One region of the Dyadobacter ginsengisoli DSM 21015 genome, then DNA from elsewhere that is predicted to be linked to it. Evidence: riboswitches for the same ligand, from Rfam matches in the RefSeq annotation. Region 1 holds a riboswitch; each other region holds the start of a gene.
What was found. Region 1 has a riboswitch for thiamine pyrophosphate ahead of thiS (sulfur carrier protein ThiS). Riboswitches for the same ligand answer to the same signal wherever they lie in the genome.
Positions count from the first base shown of each region.

Region 2: it holds a riboswitch for thiamine pyrophosphate, as region 1 does, so the genes downstream of both, BP71_RS25655 (TonB-dependent receptor) here and thiS (sulfur carrier protein ThiS) in region 1, are expected to answer to the same signal.
Region 3: it holds a riboswitch for thiamine pyrophosphate, as region 1 does, so the genes downstream of both, thiM (hydroxyethylthiazole kinase) here and thiS (sulfur carrier protein ThiS) in region 1, are expected to answer to the same signal.

Region 1 is NZ_JCANTY010000004.1:117,104-121,983, reverse strand. Features, by position in the region: gene thiC (phosphomethylpyrimidine synthase ThiC) at 1-1,579, opposite strand, end outside; gene thiS (sulfur carrier protein ThiS) at 1,622-1,825, opposite strand; TPP riboswitch at 1,895-1,990, opposite strand; gene BP71_RS15705 (GNAT family N-acetyltransferase) at 2,132-2,635, shown strand; gene BP71_RS15700 (bile acid:sodium symporter family protein) at 2,762-3,868, opposite strand; gene BP71_RS15695 (RraA family protein) at 3,965-4,880, opposite strand, start outside.
Region 2 is NZ_JCANTY010000007.1:192,152-197,031, reverse strand. Features, by position in the region: gene hemE (uroporphyrinogen decarboxylase) at 1-394, opposite strand, end outside; gene BP71_RS25655 (TonB-dependent receptor) at 422-2,878, opposite strand; TPP riboswitch at 2,944-3,040, opposite strand; gene rocD (ornithine--oxo-acid transaminase) at 3,113-4,375, shown strand; gene BP71_RS25645 (S41 family peptidase) at 4,372-4,880, shown strand, end outside.
Region 3 is NZ_JCANTY010000003.1:195,082-199,961, reverse strand. Features, by position in the region: gene BP71_RS11615 (sensor histidine kinase) at 1-1,049, opposite strand, end outside; gene hxpB (hexitol phosphatase HxpB) at 1,102-1,776, opposite strand; TPP riboswitch at 1,858-1,950, shown strand; gene thiM (hydroxyethylthiazole kinase) at 2,039-2,836, shown strand; gene thiE (thiamine phosphate synthase) at 2,851-3,504, shown strand; gene thiD (bifunctional hydroxymethylpyrimidine kinase/phosphomethylpyrimidine kinase) at 3,515-4,336, shown strand; gene tenA (thiaminase II) at 4,333-4,880, shown strand, end outside.

The DNA of each region.
Region 1 (4,880 bases):
GTGCGCCGGGATGTCCCTTGGCAAGGTCGGCAGCATGGGCGGCGATCTTGTAGGTGATTACACCGTCTTTGACATCCTTTTTGTTGGGTAAGCCCAAATGCTCTTTGGGTGTCACATAACAAAGCATTGCCGTTCCGAACCAGCCGATCATCGCCGCGCCGATAGCCGAGGTGATGTGATCATAGCCCGGTGCAATGTCGGTTGTCAATGGTCCGAGCGTATAGAATGGGGCTTCGTGGCAATGTTGCAACTGCTTTTCCATATTCTCCTTGATCAGGTGCATTGGAACATGGCCGGGGCCTTCGATGATCGTCTGTACATCATGCTTCCAGGCAATTTTGGTGAGTTCGCCCAGCGTTTCCAGCTCTGCAAATTGCGCAGCGTCATTGGCATCGGCAATGCTGCCCGGACGAAGCCCGTCGCCCAGCGAGAAGGCTACGTCATAGGCCTTCATGATCTCGCAGATCTCTTCGAAATGGGTGTAAAGAAAGTTTTCCTTGTGATGGGCCAGGCACCATTTTGCCATAATGGAGCCCCCGCGGGACACGATGCCGGTAATGCGTTTGGCGGTCAACGGGATGTAGCGCAGCAGCACACCGGCATGGATCGTAAAATAGTCCACACCCTGCTCTGCCTGCTCGATCAGCGTATCGCGGAATAATTCCCAGGTCAGATCTTCTGCCTTGCCATTCACTTTTTCCAGTGCCTGGTAAATGGGGACTGTACCAATGGGAACCGGGGAGTTGCGGATGATCCATTCGCGGGTTTCGTGGATGTTCTTGCCTGTGGACAAGTCCATAATGGTATCCGCGCCCCAGCGGCATGCCCAGACTGCCTTTTCCACTTCCTCTTCGATCGTGGAGGAAACCGCCGAATTACCGATGTTGGCATTGATCTTCACCAAAAAGTTGCGGCCGATGATCATGGGTTCACTTTCAGGGTGGTTGATGTTCGAAGGGATCACAGCCCGGCCTGCCGCTACTTCCTCGCGTACAAATTCCGGAGTAATGTGGCTTTTAGGCGTATTGGCACCGAAGCTGTGGCCAGGATGCTGTTGTCCGAGTACGGCTGCTTTCCCATTCAATTCCTGCATTTGCTGGTCAATCCGCTGGTTTTCGCGAATGGCGATGTATTCCATCTCAGGGGTAATGATGCCTTTTTTCGCGTAATGCAGTTGAGATACATTCCGGCCGGTTTTGGCGCGCAGCGGTTTGCTGTTATGGGCAAAACGCAGGTGGTCGAGTTTGGCATCGGCCAGGCGGAGACGGCCATATTCGGAGCTGATGGTATCCAGTTCCTCCACGTCGTTACGTCTGCGAATCCAGGCTGCGCGTAATGCAGGAAGGCCTTTTTTTACATCGATTTGAATATCAGGGTCGGTAAACGGGCCGCTGGTATCGTAAACCGTGACGGATGGGTTCTTTTCCAATGCGCCCGGTTTGCCGTGGATGCGGGTGTCCGTCAGCGCGATCTCGCGCATGGCCACTGCGATGTCGTGCAGCTGACCTTTGATGTATATTTTTCTGGAATTGGGAAATGGAGCCCGGGTAATGGTTTCCGGTGTTTTTTCAGTTTTCATAAATGTTCTGTTTAATGTTTGAAATGCGTGGGCATGCCGGGGCTAGCCGCCCTGGGTGGCGGTAATGAGTGTAACCTGGTCGTGAGGCCGGAGTAGGCGGGCGGGCCAATCGGATCTGGGAACGACCGATTGGTTGATGGCGATGGCGATGCCTTTGGCAGAGGTCGGAAACAGTTCGGACAAGAGTGCCCCTACCGAGCATGGCGCGGCGACTTCTCTGGACTGACCGTTGATTGTGATTTCCATTCCAAATTCAGTTTTGCGTAAAACCTTAGGAATGGACCTATTGGAAAGAATAACAGAGATACATTAATAACAGTATCTCCTGCTTTTCCCTTCGGCAGTACTAGCTGCATCAGGTTCAAAGGGTATGATCTCAGTCCGCATGTCGGGACACCCCTAAAGTTGAAGCAAAGCTATTCTAAAAACCCGATTTTCAAAAGAATTATAAAAAAACGTACAGCGGATGGAGGGAAGGACGTGAAATTTTCTAAAATTATAAGGTATTTTTGACCTTAATAATAAACCTAGATAACGACCTCTTTTATTTTGATGGATCTGATCATCAGAAGTGCCGCTCCTAAGGATCTGCCTTCGCTGTTAGAAATTATTAACCACGCTATTCTGAACACCACGGCTATTTATGATTACGAACCCAGGACCATTGAACAGCAAAAGGCCTGGTTTGAACAGATGTTCAATGACGGTATGCCGGTGATTGTTGCAGAGCTGGAAGGCGAAGTGATCGGTTATGGTTCCTACAATATTTTCCGTCCCAAAATCGGGTACAAATTCAGTGTGGAGCATTCTATTTACCTCGATGAAAAATCGCGGGGAATGGGCGTTGGCGGCAAATTGCTGGGGAGTCTCATCCAGCGCGCGAAGGAATCGGGACTGCACACCATGATCGGCTGCATAGACGCTTCCAACCGCGCCAGCATCGAATTTCACAAGAAATACGGTTTTGTGGAAAAAGGTTATCTCAAAGAAGTGGCTTATAAATTTGACCAGTGGCTTGACCTGATCTATATGCAGCTTTTGCTGGAAGAAGATTGATGAAGGAGGGAGGAAAGGAGAAGGGAGGAGAGGGAAAAGCAGAGATGTCAGTCTGAGCGGCCCGGTCGCTTCAGCATCACAATATAATAACAAAACGAGGCGCAGCTGAAACTGCGCCTCGCTTGTTTAATGGGCCCTGCCTGTTTCTACATAAGTATCTTCATCGCCGGTAGGCTTGCTCTGCCACCAGGAGGCGAGAATGGAACCGGTAATGTTCATCAATGGACCAAAAATTGCAGGTGCCAGACCAACAGTTGCCATTTTACCCATTTCTTTCGCGATCCCCGAAGCCAGACCGCCGTTCTGCATACCTACCTCGATAGCAATGGTACGGCAGTCGCGTTCGCTCATCCTGAACAGACGACCCGACCAGTAACCCAGCGTGTAGCCCGACAGGTTGTGGATCAGTACGAGCAGCAGCAATGCCGGACCGATAGACAACAGGCTGTCCCGGCCAGCGGCAGTGATAATCACGATAATGAATGCGATCCCGCCCATGGAAACCAGCGGCATGGCGGCATCGAGCCATTTTACCTTACCGCTGAAAAGCTTGTTGAATACCAAACCAGCGCCGATCGGGATGATCACCATTTTGATAATGTCCCACATCATGTGCAGGGTATCGATCTTTACGAAAGCGCCAGCGAGCATGCTCATCAGGACGGGTGTTACAATGGGCGCAAGCATGGTTGAAATGGCAGTAATGGTGATCGACAAAGCAAGATTTGCTTTTGCGAGATAGGAGATCACATTGGAAGCCATACCGTTGGGCGAGCAGCCGATGAGGATGATTCCTGCTGCGATCTCCGGCGGGAAACCGCTGAGGTTAGCCAGCGTATAACCGATGGTTGGCATAATAATAAAATGGCTTACAACGCCGATCAGCACACCTTTGGGCATCTTGACAACTCCTACAAAATCACCGAAGCTCATGGAAGTACCCATTCCGAACATGATGATCTGGATCAACGGGGTGATGAGCGCGGCCAATTTAAAGTCACCCACCGAGAGGAAGTGTTGCGGGTAATACAAGGCAGTGGTTACTGCGGCGAAAATGACGGTGGTGTAGGTAAAACCTTTCAGTTTTTCGTAGCCGCGGAAACTGATGGCAAGCGAAAGGAAAAACGCGATAAAAAAGGGACCGGCCGAAGGCAGGTTTCCGCTGAATGCCAGATAGAGTGCTATCAGCAGACAAACCGCAGCAACGCCGGACAGGAGCTTGTAAATATTCATATAAATGTATTTAAAATGCTATTTGAAAAAAGGGAAGAAAATTTCCTGTTCGCTTTACCAAACAGGAAATGCTGAAAACCAGGCCGGGTTACTCTCTTACCAGGTTCTTTTTTTCATGTATTCGTCGAGCTCCGAACGCTTCATCGGGATTTCGTTCGGATTTTTATCAAGCCATTTCAGAAAGTCGTTTTTTAACGTATCGCTCCATTGGCTGTCGATCTGGCCTGGCGTGTATTTGCCTTCTTTCAGCATTTGAATGCCAAACTTGTCACGCAATGCGATGAATTCAGCAGTTTGCACCACTTTTTCGACCATATGTGCAGGGATGAAAATCACGCCTTCTTTTTTCGCCAGTACGAGGTCGCCCGGCAGAACGATGGCCCTGCCGATTCGGATGGGTGTGTTGAGGCCTGTCAAAACTTCGTCTTTCAGGTAGGACGGATCGAAATCGCGTACAAATGCATTGAAACCGGGGATCTTGGATAAGCCATCCAAATCACGCACCGAGGCGTCGAACACGACACCGTTACCGGTTTTTGCAAAAATAGAGTTCGCCAGGTTGTCGCCGATCAGCGTTCCTTCCACGATCTTGCCCATACCGTCGGCCACATATACGTCTCCTTTGGTCAGCACATCGATCGGCCAGGAATTGGTATTGCCGATCCGGCCGTTTTTGGCGCCGCGATCCTTGATGTTTTTCTCAATATCGGGGCGTGAAGGCATGAACTGCGCCGTTACTGCACGTCCGGCGATTACGACATCGTCGTGCACGATCTTCCAGTTGCCTTCGAATTGGCAGTTGTATCCCTCGTTTTTGAGTACAACCCAGGCTTCTTCGGTGTTGATTTCCTTGGCACGGCGAACGAGGTCGTCGGAGATCTTGGGACGGCCATCGGGGAAACGCTCCCCTTTCCATTCGGAGGTCAGGAAAATGAGTTCTTCCTTGGGAATAGTTTGGGATTTTGCGGTTTGCAGGACTCCCAGGGTCAGGGTTAGGATCGTTGTTAAAGAG
Region 2 (4,880 bases), on a different contig from region 1:
CTTTAGTAAGCTTAATGGCGTCCAATACATATTTCAAATCCGTTTCCGGTTCTGCGACATGCAGTTTTGAAAGATCTTCCAGGCTATGAACCGTCGAAGGGAACACAGGCCCGCGCTGCTCGGCCATTTCATAGGGCAATCCCATTGCCTCGGGGATGACGAGGATATCCGAAAATATAATGGCAGCGTCCACGCCCAGCAAATCGACAGGTTGTAGGGTCACTTCGGCTGCCATTTCAGGTGTAGTGGCAAGTTTGATAAAACTTCCGGCCTTCTCCCGGACGGCCCGGTATTCTGCCAGGATCCTTCCGGCCTGGCGCATCATCCATACGGGCGTACGTTCGGTTTTCTCCCCCCGTGCCGCCCGAAGCAAAAGGTCATTTTTCAATTTCATGCGGCAAAGGTAGGGAGAAAGTGGTTATCAAAACCTAAAATTAACCCCTACCAAAAAATTCCGGCCCGCCTGCGGGAAGTAGAAATTCTCCTGCGTGAGGGCCCCCCCGGCGAAGTAGCCGTAGGTGTAGCCGTTGGATTCGTAGTGCTCATCCAGGACATTGTTGACCAGTAGGTTGAAGGATATTTCATTCGCCCATGCCGGTTTGATCGTCCAGGAGAGACGGGCGTCGTTGGTGAAGTAAGCGTCTAGCTTACGGGTTTTGGTTGAAGTGTTATCCAGATATTGTTTGCCGACATATTTGGTAAGTAACGCAAGTTCGAGGTTCTTTCTAATGGTATACGTAAACTGGCTGCCGATAATCACATTGGGCGAAAAGGAGATGTCAGATTTGCCATGATTAACTGTATTGTACTCGCTGGTGTCATAGTTAATGATGTATTCTGTGAAATTCTTGATTTTGTTCTGACTGAATGTCGCATTGGCATTCCATTTCAGGAAGCGGTTGAATGCGACGGCGCCCTCCAATTCGATCCCGGTGCGGTAGCTTTTGGGGACATTCACACGCACCGAGCCACCGACGTCATTGATCTGCCCGGTGAGTACCAACTGATTTTTGTAGCTCATCAGATAGTAATTGGCCGAAAATGCCCACTTACCCTGTTGCGTCCTGAACCCGGCTTCCACGTTTTGCAAACGCTCACTTTTGGGGAACAGATTGGCCGTAGACGAAGTAAAATCATCGCGGTTGGGTTCGCGGTTACCAATACTGTACGACGCGTAAACCGAACTCTGGTCGGCGAGCTGGTACGTAAGCCCTGCTTTTGGATTAAAGAACGAATAGGATTGATCAAATGCAAGTTGCACCAGGTCGTTGTCTGTTCCGTGAATGGCGTGGCTTACGCGACGGTATTGAAGGTCGGCGAATGCATTCAGTTTATCGGTGAATTGATAATACAGTTTTCCATACAGGTTGAAATCCTTTTTCTTGCCCGTGCTGAAATAGTATTGATGCTCATTCTCGATGTTCCCGGCATTGCGCACCCAAATGATCTGACCATAGTGGTCACCGTCATACTGGTTCCAGCCACCGCCAAAGCTTACCGTCAGCTTTTTGAAGCTGTTATAATCGAATGAAAATGTGGTTCCGTAAAAGTAATTGTCCAGCCAGCGGCGACGGATGAGATCGGTGCTGGTAAGGGTGTCTTTGCCGACAATCACATTTGGAAGGTTGTATTTGCTGTAATCGTCACCGGCGCGGTATTGTTCGTAATAGCCAAGGCCTCGGACGAGAAACGCGTTCAGGTTGAAGGTTAGTTTGTTGCTTAGGCTATGCGAGGAAACGATCTGGTAGTGGTCCTGGCGATAGTTGTCGACCTCGTTTTTATAGGTGTAAGAGTTGTAAGTGCGATCGTCGGCATTGAGCAGGTTCTCGGAATCCTTGCCGCTCAGTCCATTCCGGTCGATGTAGGCAAGGATGCCTTCGCGATCGCCCCGCAATTTAGCTTCGGGTACCCCGTTCCACGACTGGTAAGTGCGTTCCTTACCCGAAAATACATTGACCCGCACAAAACTCTTCTTACCAAAATACCCGCCTGATAAGTAGTAGGAATGCAGTTCCGAAGAGGCGCGATCCACAAAGCCATCCGATGAAACCCGGGATAGTCGCGCATCGAATGTGAATTTGTCTTTGATTAATCCCGAGCCAACTTTCAACGTATTTTTAAATGTATTGAAAGAGCCGTATGAGTTATTCAACTCCGCATAAGCCGTTTCGCGAAACGCATTGGTATTGATATTCACCGAAGCCCCGAATGCACCAGCACCATTCGTTGAGGTACCAACTCCGCGCTGTATCTGAATGCTGCTCACCGACGATGCAAAGTCAGGCATATTTACCCAGAAAACGCCCTGACTTTCGGCGTCATTATAGGGAATCCCATTCACGGTCACATTAATCCGCGTCGCGTCGGAGCCTCGTATGCGTATGCCCGTGTAGCCCACGCCCCCGCCTGCGTCGCTCGTGCTCACGAGCGACGGGGAGAAGTTGAGGAGCACAGGCAGGTCCTGTCCCAGATTTTGTTTGTCGATGGCTGCCGCGGTCACGTTCGTATACGCCATGCCGGTTTTGTCGTTCACGCGGGTAGCGTTAATGATCACTTCGTCGGCCTGATAGGTGCTTTTATTAAGTTTGATCTCGATCTGGTGGGAGTTGCCCAATGCCACTTTGGATGTCTGGTAGCCGATATAGGAAATGTCCAGGGCCTCGATATTTTCGGAGATGTTTTTCAAAACAAAATTCCCATCCTTGTCCGTGCTCGCGCCGCGGATTTCACCGGCCCTGATGGTCGCGCCAGGCAGCGGTTTGCCGTCTTCGGCGTCGGTAACACGCCCTGAAATGGTCAGTTGGGCCTTTTGTGCCAAAGAGGAAAGTGCAAAAGCACTGAATAACAGCGCCAGCAAATAAGTAGTAATTTTTCGCATTGCGATCAATAATTACAACAGGCAGGGGCCACCTATCAGGAAGTTCGATAAAATGTATTAGAAACCAGCCGTTCGGCTTTCTCTCCCTACGCCGGCATTACCCGGATCAGGTTAAATGGGTATGATCTCAGCCCGTTCGGTAGGGCACCCCTTGAGATTATGCTGCAAAATTACTAAGCTTTTCGTTAATTTTACATAACTCAAAACGAACTTCTTAACTGATTGGATATCAAAATGACCAGCTATACAGACACGATGAACCTCAACACTTCCCGGTATGCGATGGAACTGGAGTACAGGTATGGCGCGCATAACTATAAGCCAATGCCCGTCGTTCTCGAGAAAGGTTTGGGCGTGCATGTGTGGGACGTGGAAGGGAAGCGGTATTTTGATTTTCTTTCTGCATACAGTGCGGTAAGTCAGGGGCATTGCCACCCAAGGATTGTCAATGCGATGATCGAGCAGGCACACAAACTGACACTTACTTCCAGAGCATTTTACAACGATCGTTTGGGTGAATGTGAGAAGTTTCTTTGTGAATACTTCGGTTATAACAAGGTCCTGATGATGAACTCTGGCGTGGAAGGAGGGGAAACCGCATTAAAACTGACCCGCAAATGGGCCTATAAGGTCAAGGGCGTTGCGGCCAGCAAGGCCAAGACCGTTTATGCATCCGGTAACTTCTGGGGACGGACACTGGCTGCTATATCGGCATCGACCGATCCTTCGTCTACCAATGATTACGGCCCGTTTTTGCCTGGCTACGAGATTATTCCCTATGACGACCTGAATGCTTTGGAAGACTTGTTCAAGAAAGACAAAGATATCGCCGGTTTTATGATAGAGCCCATTCAGGGCGAAGCAGGCGTGGTGGTACCGGAGGAAGGATACCTGAGAGGGGTTCGTGAGTTATGCACCCGCTACAACGTTCTGCTGATCGCAGATGAGGTTCAAACAGGTATTGGGCGAACAGGCAAACGGCTGGCTTGCGATTGGGAAGATGTAAAGCCGGATATTCTGGTTCTGGGAAAGGCGCTTTCCGGGGGAACTATGCCGGTGTCCGCCGCCCTGGCAGACGATGAAATCATGCTGACGATCGCTCCCGGGGAGCATGGATCGACCTATGGCGGTAACCCATTGGCCTGCGCTGTGACAATTGCTGCATTGCAGGTTGTAAATGATGAAAAACTCGCCGAAAATGCGGAAGCAATGGGCCGGATCTTCAGGGCCAGGATGAATGCGCTGCAAAAGCAATGTTCTCTGATCGAAATCGTTAGAGGGAAGGGATTGCTGAACGCGGTCGTGATCCAGGGTGGCGAAGATAGCGCAGTGGCCTCAGAGCTTTGCTATAATATGATGGATCGCGGATTGTTGTGCAAACCTACTCATGGCAATAAGATCCGCTTTGCCCCGCCACTCGTGATCGATGAGGCGCAAATGAACGAGGCTTGTGATATAATCGAAGAGGTATTTTTAGAAATGAATGGAAATTTATGAGACTGAGACTTTTCCTGCCCGTAATTTTGCTGGCTGCCTTTGTTCTTTCCTGTAAAGATAAGAATGTCGATCCGGCCAATGACAGTGAGACCAATCACTGGATTTATGACCAGATGAAGTACTGGTACTACTGGACAGACCACATTACCGCTACTCCGGATTACAGTAAGTCGCCCGGTGATTTTTTTCAGTCTTTACTTTATAAATATGATGCCACAGCACGGCCCGACGGGGACCGCTTTTCCTGGATGCAGGAAAGCGCTAAAGAACTCGAGGCGTCGCTGGGTGGAGAGTCCAAAACCAGTGGAATGGAATATAAGCTGGTGTACTTCCCGGCCAATACAAGTAATGTGATAGGGGTAGTGTTGTTTGTAATTCCGGATTCCCCTGCAGCGAAGGCGGGATTTGTCCGGGGCGACATTTTCAGCAGTGTGAACGGGCAGAAGCTAACCGATTCCAATTACAGTAAATTACTTAACACAGAAGACAAGACAACTTATACGTT
Region 3 (4,880 bases), on a different contig from region 1:
GACGCATTCTTGATGAGGTTAATCAGCACCTGCTGAATCTGGCTGGCATCGGCTTTGATTGTCAGCGTTTCCGGTTTTACAGTCAATTTCCACAGTACACCGGATTGGGTAAGATCCGTTTGCAGAAGCTGCAACACCTCCTGCAACGTTTCGGCCACACTGAGTGTTGCGAAAACCGGCTTGGGTAGAGTGGTGAAGTCGCGGTAGGCATTCACGAACTGCATCATGCCTTTGCTGCGCTTTTCGAGGGTGGATAGAGCTTCCTTCAGGTCGTTGACGGCCTCCTGGTCGGTCGTGGATCGTTCAATATCTTCATTCACAATCAGGCGCATGGTGCCTACCAGCGACACAATAGGCGTCATGGAGTTCATGATCTCATGCCGCAATACGCGTGTGAGGTTTTGCCAGGATTCAATTTCCTGCTGTTGTAATTCTGTTTGGATATTTTGTAAGACTACAATCTTGACCCACATTCCGCGCAACTGTATCGCAGCCGCCTGCAACGCAAGGGGCTGGTCGGAGGGAGTGCGGTATAGGTCGCGGACACCGGTGTCGAGGTCGGAAATGAGCTCGTACAGGCGCGGATGTTTGTCTTTGAGCTCGATCAACTGATGCAACCGGTAAATGCCGAGCATCCGTAATGCCGCATTGTTGATGAGGTTAACCTGCCCGTTGGCGTCGAAAGTGATCAGTCCGGTACCGATGTGCTGTACGATGGTATTCAGATATTGCAGGTTGGCCTCTTTCTCCGCCCGTGCCTGCCGGAATGCCAGCAATACCTCATTAAACTGCTGATTCAGTTCCTTGAACGTCCGGCCCATCTTGTTGTCTGACCGGAAGTTGATCGTGAAATCGGAGTAGCGGACGGATTCGAGGAAATAGGTCAGTTTACGGTTGACATTCGTGACGTACTGGTACAGCAGCGACGCCTGGATGAAAATGAAAATAGTGCCGAGAATGTACACCAGTGTTTCGTTGGTATGCTTGGATGCGAGCCACGCGAGGGCAATGACGCTCAGGACAATTACGAATATCCTGATCATAATCATAATACTAAAATGCCGGAGTCCGATCATGCAGGGTCAACGAAAAGGGTGTAGGTTAGTTTTCAATCACGCTCTGAGGCACACCCGACATTTCACGCAGGATGAATTTTTCAAGCGAAGGTATTTTATAGTGTGCCAGGTCAAACTTTCTGTCTTCAAAAACTTCCGCCGCAGGTACCGAGATCGTGATCATACCGGCTGCATGTGCCGCGCGCAAACCCGCGTGGGAGTCTTCAAATGCAATACACTCTTTGGGCGACAGGCCAAGCTTTTTAGCCGTAGTAAGATAAACCGCCGGATGGGGTTTGGTGTGTTCTTCGAGCTCGCCCGAATGCCAGGTGTCAAAATAGTCAATAATTTCCAGTCTTTTTAACACGCCTTCGATGAGGTCCATGTGGGATGCCGAGGCGACAGCCAGTTTGAGTCCCTGTTTTCTCAATGTTTTTACCAATGCGATGGCGCCGGGCATGGCTATTGCGTGGGCAAGGATATCATGGTGTGCTTTTTCAAGTATTTCATTTTCAAGCTCTTCGAATGAAGGGGTATTCCACGGCTGGATCTTATGGCAGAGGTCGAGGAATAGTTTGATAGATAGGCCAGTGCTTTGGATACGAAGCGCTTCGGTAATCTCAAAATTTACTTTTTGCATGGTGGAGCGGGCTGCTTCGGTCCACATAGGTTCCGAATCGATCAGTAACCCGTCCATGTCGAAAATGGCTGCTTTGATCATTATTAGGTGAGTGTTGTGTCTCCGCCGGTTTGGGTGAAACGATTTTTGATAACCACCCAAAACTACTACATTCGCAGGTAAGAATGGCTTTGGGGGTGTCCAAAAAGGACTGAGAGCATACCCTTTGAACCTGAAACAGTTGATGCTGTCGTAGGAAAAAGCGCTGGCCCCCGGGCTCCTTTTTAATTAAAACCTGCATACTGCAGGTGCAGTTCCCCGCCTATCGTCCATTCCGATCATTGACCAATAAAACATTAGAATAATGGGTATCCTACTCGAAACCAATCTTCAAAACCTGCGCGCATCGGCACCGCTGGTTCATAATATTACCAATTTTGTAGTCATGAACTTCACCGCGAATGCGTTGCTGGCGATAGGCGCCTCGCCTGTGATGGCGCATGCGGCCGAGGAGGTGGAGGATATGGTGGGCATTGCAGGGGCACTGGTGGTGAACATCGGGACGTTGTCGCCGCAATGGGTGGAAGGGATGAAACTGGCCATGAAAAAGGCTGCCGCCTCAGGCAAACCCATCATCCTGGACCCGGTAGGGGCCGGCGCTACACCCTACCGCAACCGCGTATTGACCGAACTGCTTGCGACGGCTTCGCCGACGATCATCCGTGGCAATGCTTCGGAGATTCTTGCCCTGGCAGGCGCCAACGTGCAAACCAGAGGTGTGGACAGCACGGCCGATTCTTCCGATAGTCTCGACGCCGCCCGTGCATTGAGCCGCCAGTATGGTTCGGTGGTGAGCGTCAGCGGCGCGGTTGATGTCATTGTATACGGGGAGCGCACGGCCTGGGTGTCCAACGGCGTCCCGCTGATGACCAGGGTGACGGGCATGGGGTGCACCGCCTCTGCAATTGCCGGGGCGTTTGCCGCGATTTGTGACGATCCGTTCGATGCCGCCGTATCGGGCGCTGCTGCGATGGGGGTTTGCGGTGAGCTGGCATATCGGAACGCGAAACTCCCCGGGTCGTTCCAGATTGCATTCCTCGATACGCTGGCCGAAATATCGCCTGCGCATCTGGCTGAACTCACCAAAGTGAAAATTCAATAATCCTCGTGCCTGCTATGACAACAATCCGCGAAAATCTTCTGCTTTACCTCGTTACCGACGAAGCGGCCTGCCTGGGCCGGGATTTTTACTGGGTAGTGGAGGAGGCTGTCAAAGGTGGTGTTACCTTGGTGCAGCTACGTGAAAAAGTGCTTTCCACCCGTGCATTTATTGATCGCGCCAAGCGGATTAAAGCTTTACTCGAACCTTATCATGTACCCCTGATCATCAACGACCGGGTGGATGTTGCTCTGGCCGTCGATGCGGACGGCGTTCACGTAGGGCAGAGTGACATGCCTTTCCGGATGGTCCGTGATTTGCTTGCCCCTGAAAAAATAATAGGCCTATCGGCAGAACGGCAAGAGGATGTCCTTGAAGCTGAACATTGGAATCTTTCCTATCTTGCCGTGAGCCCTTTGTTTGCGACACCTACCAAAGCGGACACCGAAACGCCATGGGGTATGGAGGGGCTGCAATGGGTACGGAAGCATAGCAGACATTCACTGGTAGGTATAGGGGGGGTGCATGCAGGCAATGCACGGGAGGCAATACGAAACGGAGCGGCAGGAGTCGCCATTGTGTCAGCTATCTGCAGCGCGCCTTCACCCAGTGCTGCCGCACACGATTTGAAAACGATCTTAACCACTCCTCAGTCATTTGTAAAAAATTAATACTCACAGCATGAACCGTTATCCTACCATATTGACCATTGCAGGATCCGACAGCGGAGGCGGTGCCGGCATACAGGCCGACCTGAAAACCATCACTGCCCTCGGCGCTTACGGTGCTTCCGCCATTACAGCATTGACGGCACAAAATACACAGGGGGTCAGGGCGATACATCCCGTACCGCCAGCCTTTTTACGGGAGCAGCTGGAAGCGGTGTTCGAAGATATTAAAGTGGATGCTGTCAAGATTGGGATGATCAATACCGTCGAGGCTGCCCTGGTTGTTGCCGGCATACTCGATCGTTTCAGGCCCGGTTTTGTGATTTTCGACCCGGTGATGGTTTCCACAAGCGGTTCGAAACTGATCCAGGATGAAACGGTGGCGGTATTGTGGCAGGAACTGTTTCCGCGGGTCAATTTGATCACGCCCAATCTGGACGAAGGGCAAATACTTGTTTCTGAAACCATCGACTCGCTGGACTCCATGAAAGCGGCCGCCACGGAAATGGTGAGCCGGGGGTGCAATGCTGTATTGCTGAAAGGAGGGCACCTGAAGGGGCCATCGCTATTCGATGTATTTGCCCAGAAAGGACAGGAAATCCTGACGCTCGAATCGGATTATATCGATAGTCCGAATGTTCATGGTACCGGCTGCACGCTTTCATCAGCGATCGCTACCTGGGTAGCCAAGGGCAATTCGCTGATTGAGGCGATAATTTTCGCCAAAGAGTACATAGCCGATGCCATCGAGTCAGGCAAGGATATCAGCACCGGACATGGACCAGGCCCCCTCAATCATTCATTTTCACCACTTCCCATGCAAATTATCTCATGAAATTCACCGATATACTCTGGGCAGAAGCGTTACCGGTTTTCGAGAAAATACAACAGCATCCATTCAATCAGGAACTGAAACAGGGTACTTTACCACTGGAAAAGTTCAAGTTTTACATCTATCAGGATTCGCTTTACCTGGCTGATTTCTCGAAAGCACTGGCAGTCGCAGGAACGAAGGCAGGGAATAGTCATGAGTTACTGGATTTTTTGCAATTTGCGCAGAACGCGATTCTTGTTGAGCGTGCGTTGCATTTGAGTTATTTCAAGGAATATGTGATTGAATACGATGGCGGGAAAGCGCCGGGATGTTTCGCCTATACCAACTACCTGATGGCCGTGAGCGCATTTGAGTCCTACGAGGTGGCGGTCGCCGCATTGCTGCCCTGCTTTTGGATCTACAAACGGATCGGGGACCACATATATGCCAACCAATCCACCCCGAACCCTTATCAGAACTGGATCGACGCCTATGCCGGAGAGGATTTCGCGCATTCGGTTCAAAAAGCACTGAACATCTGTGACCGGATTGCAGAAGCGGCTTC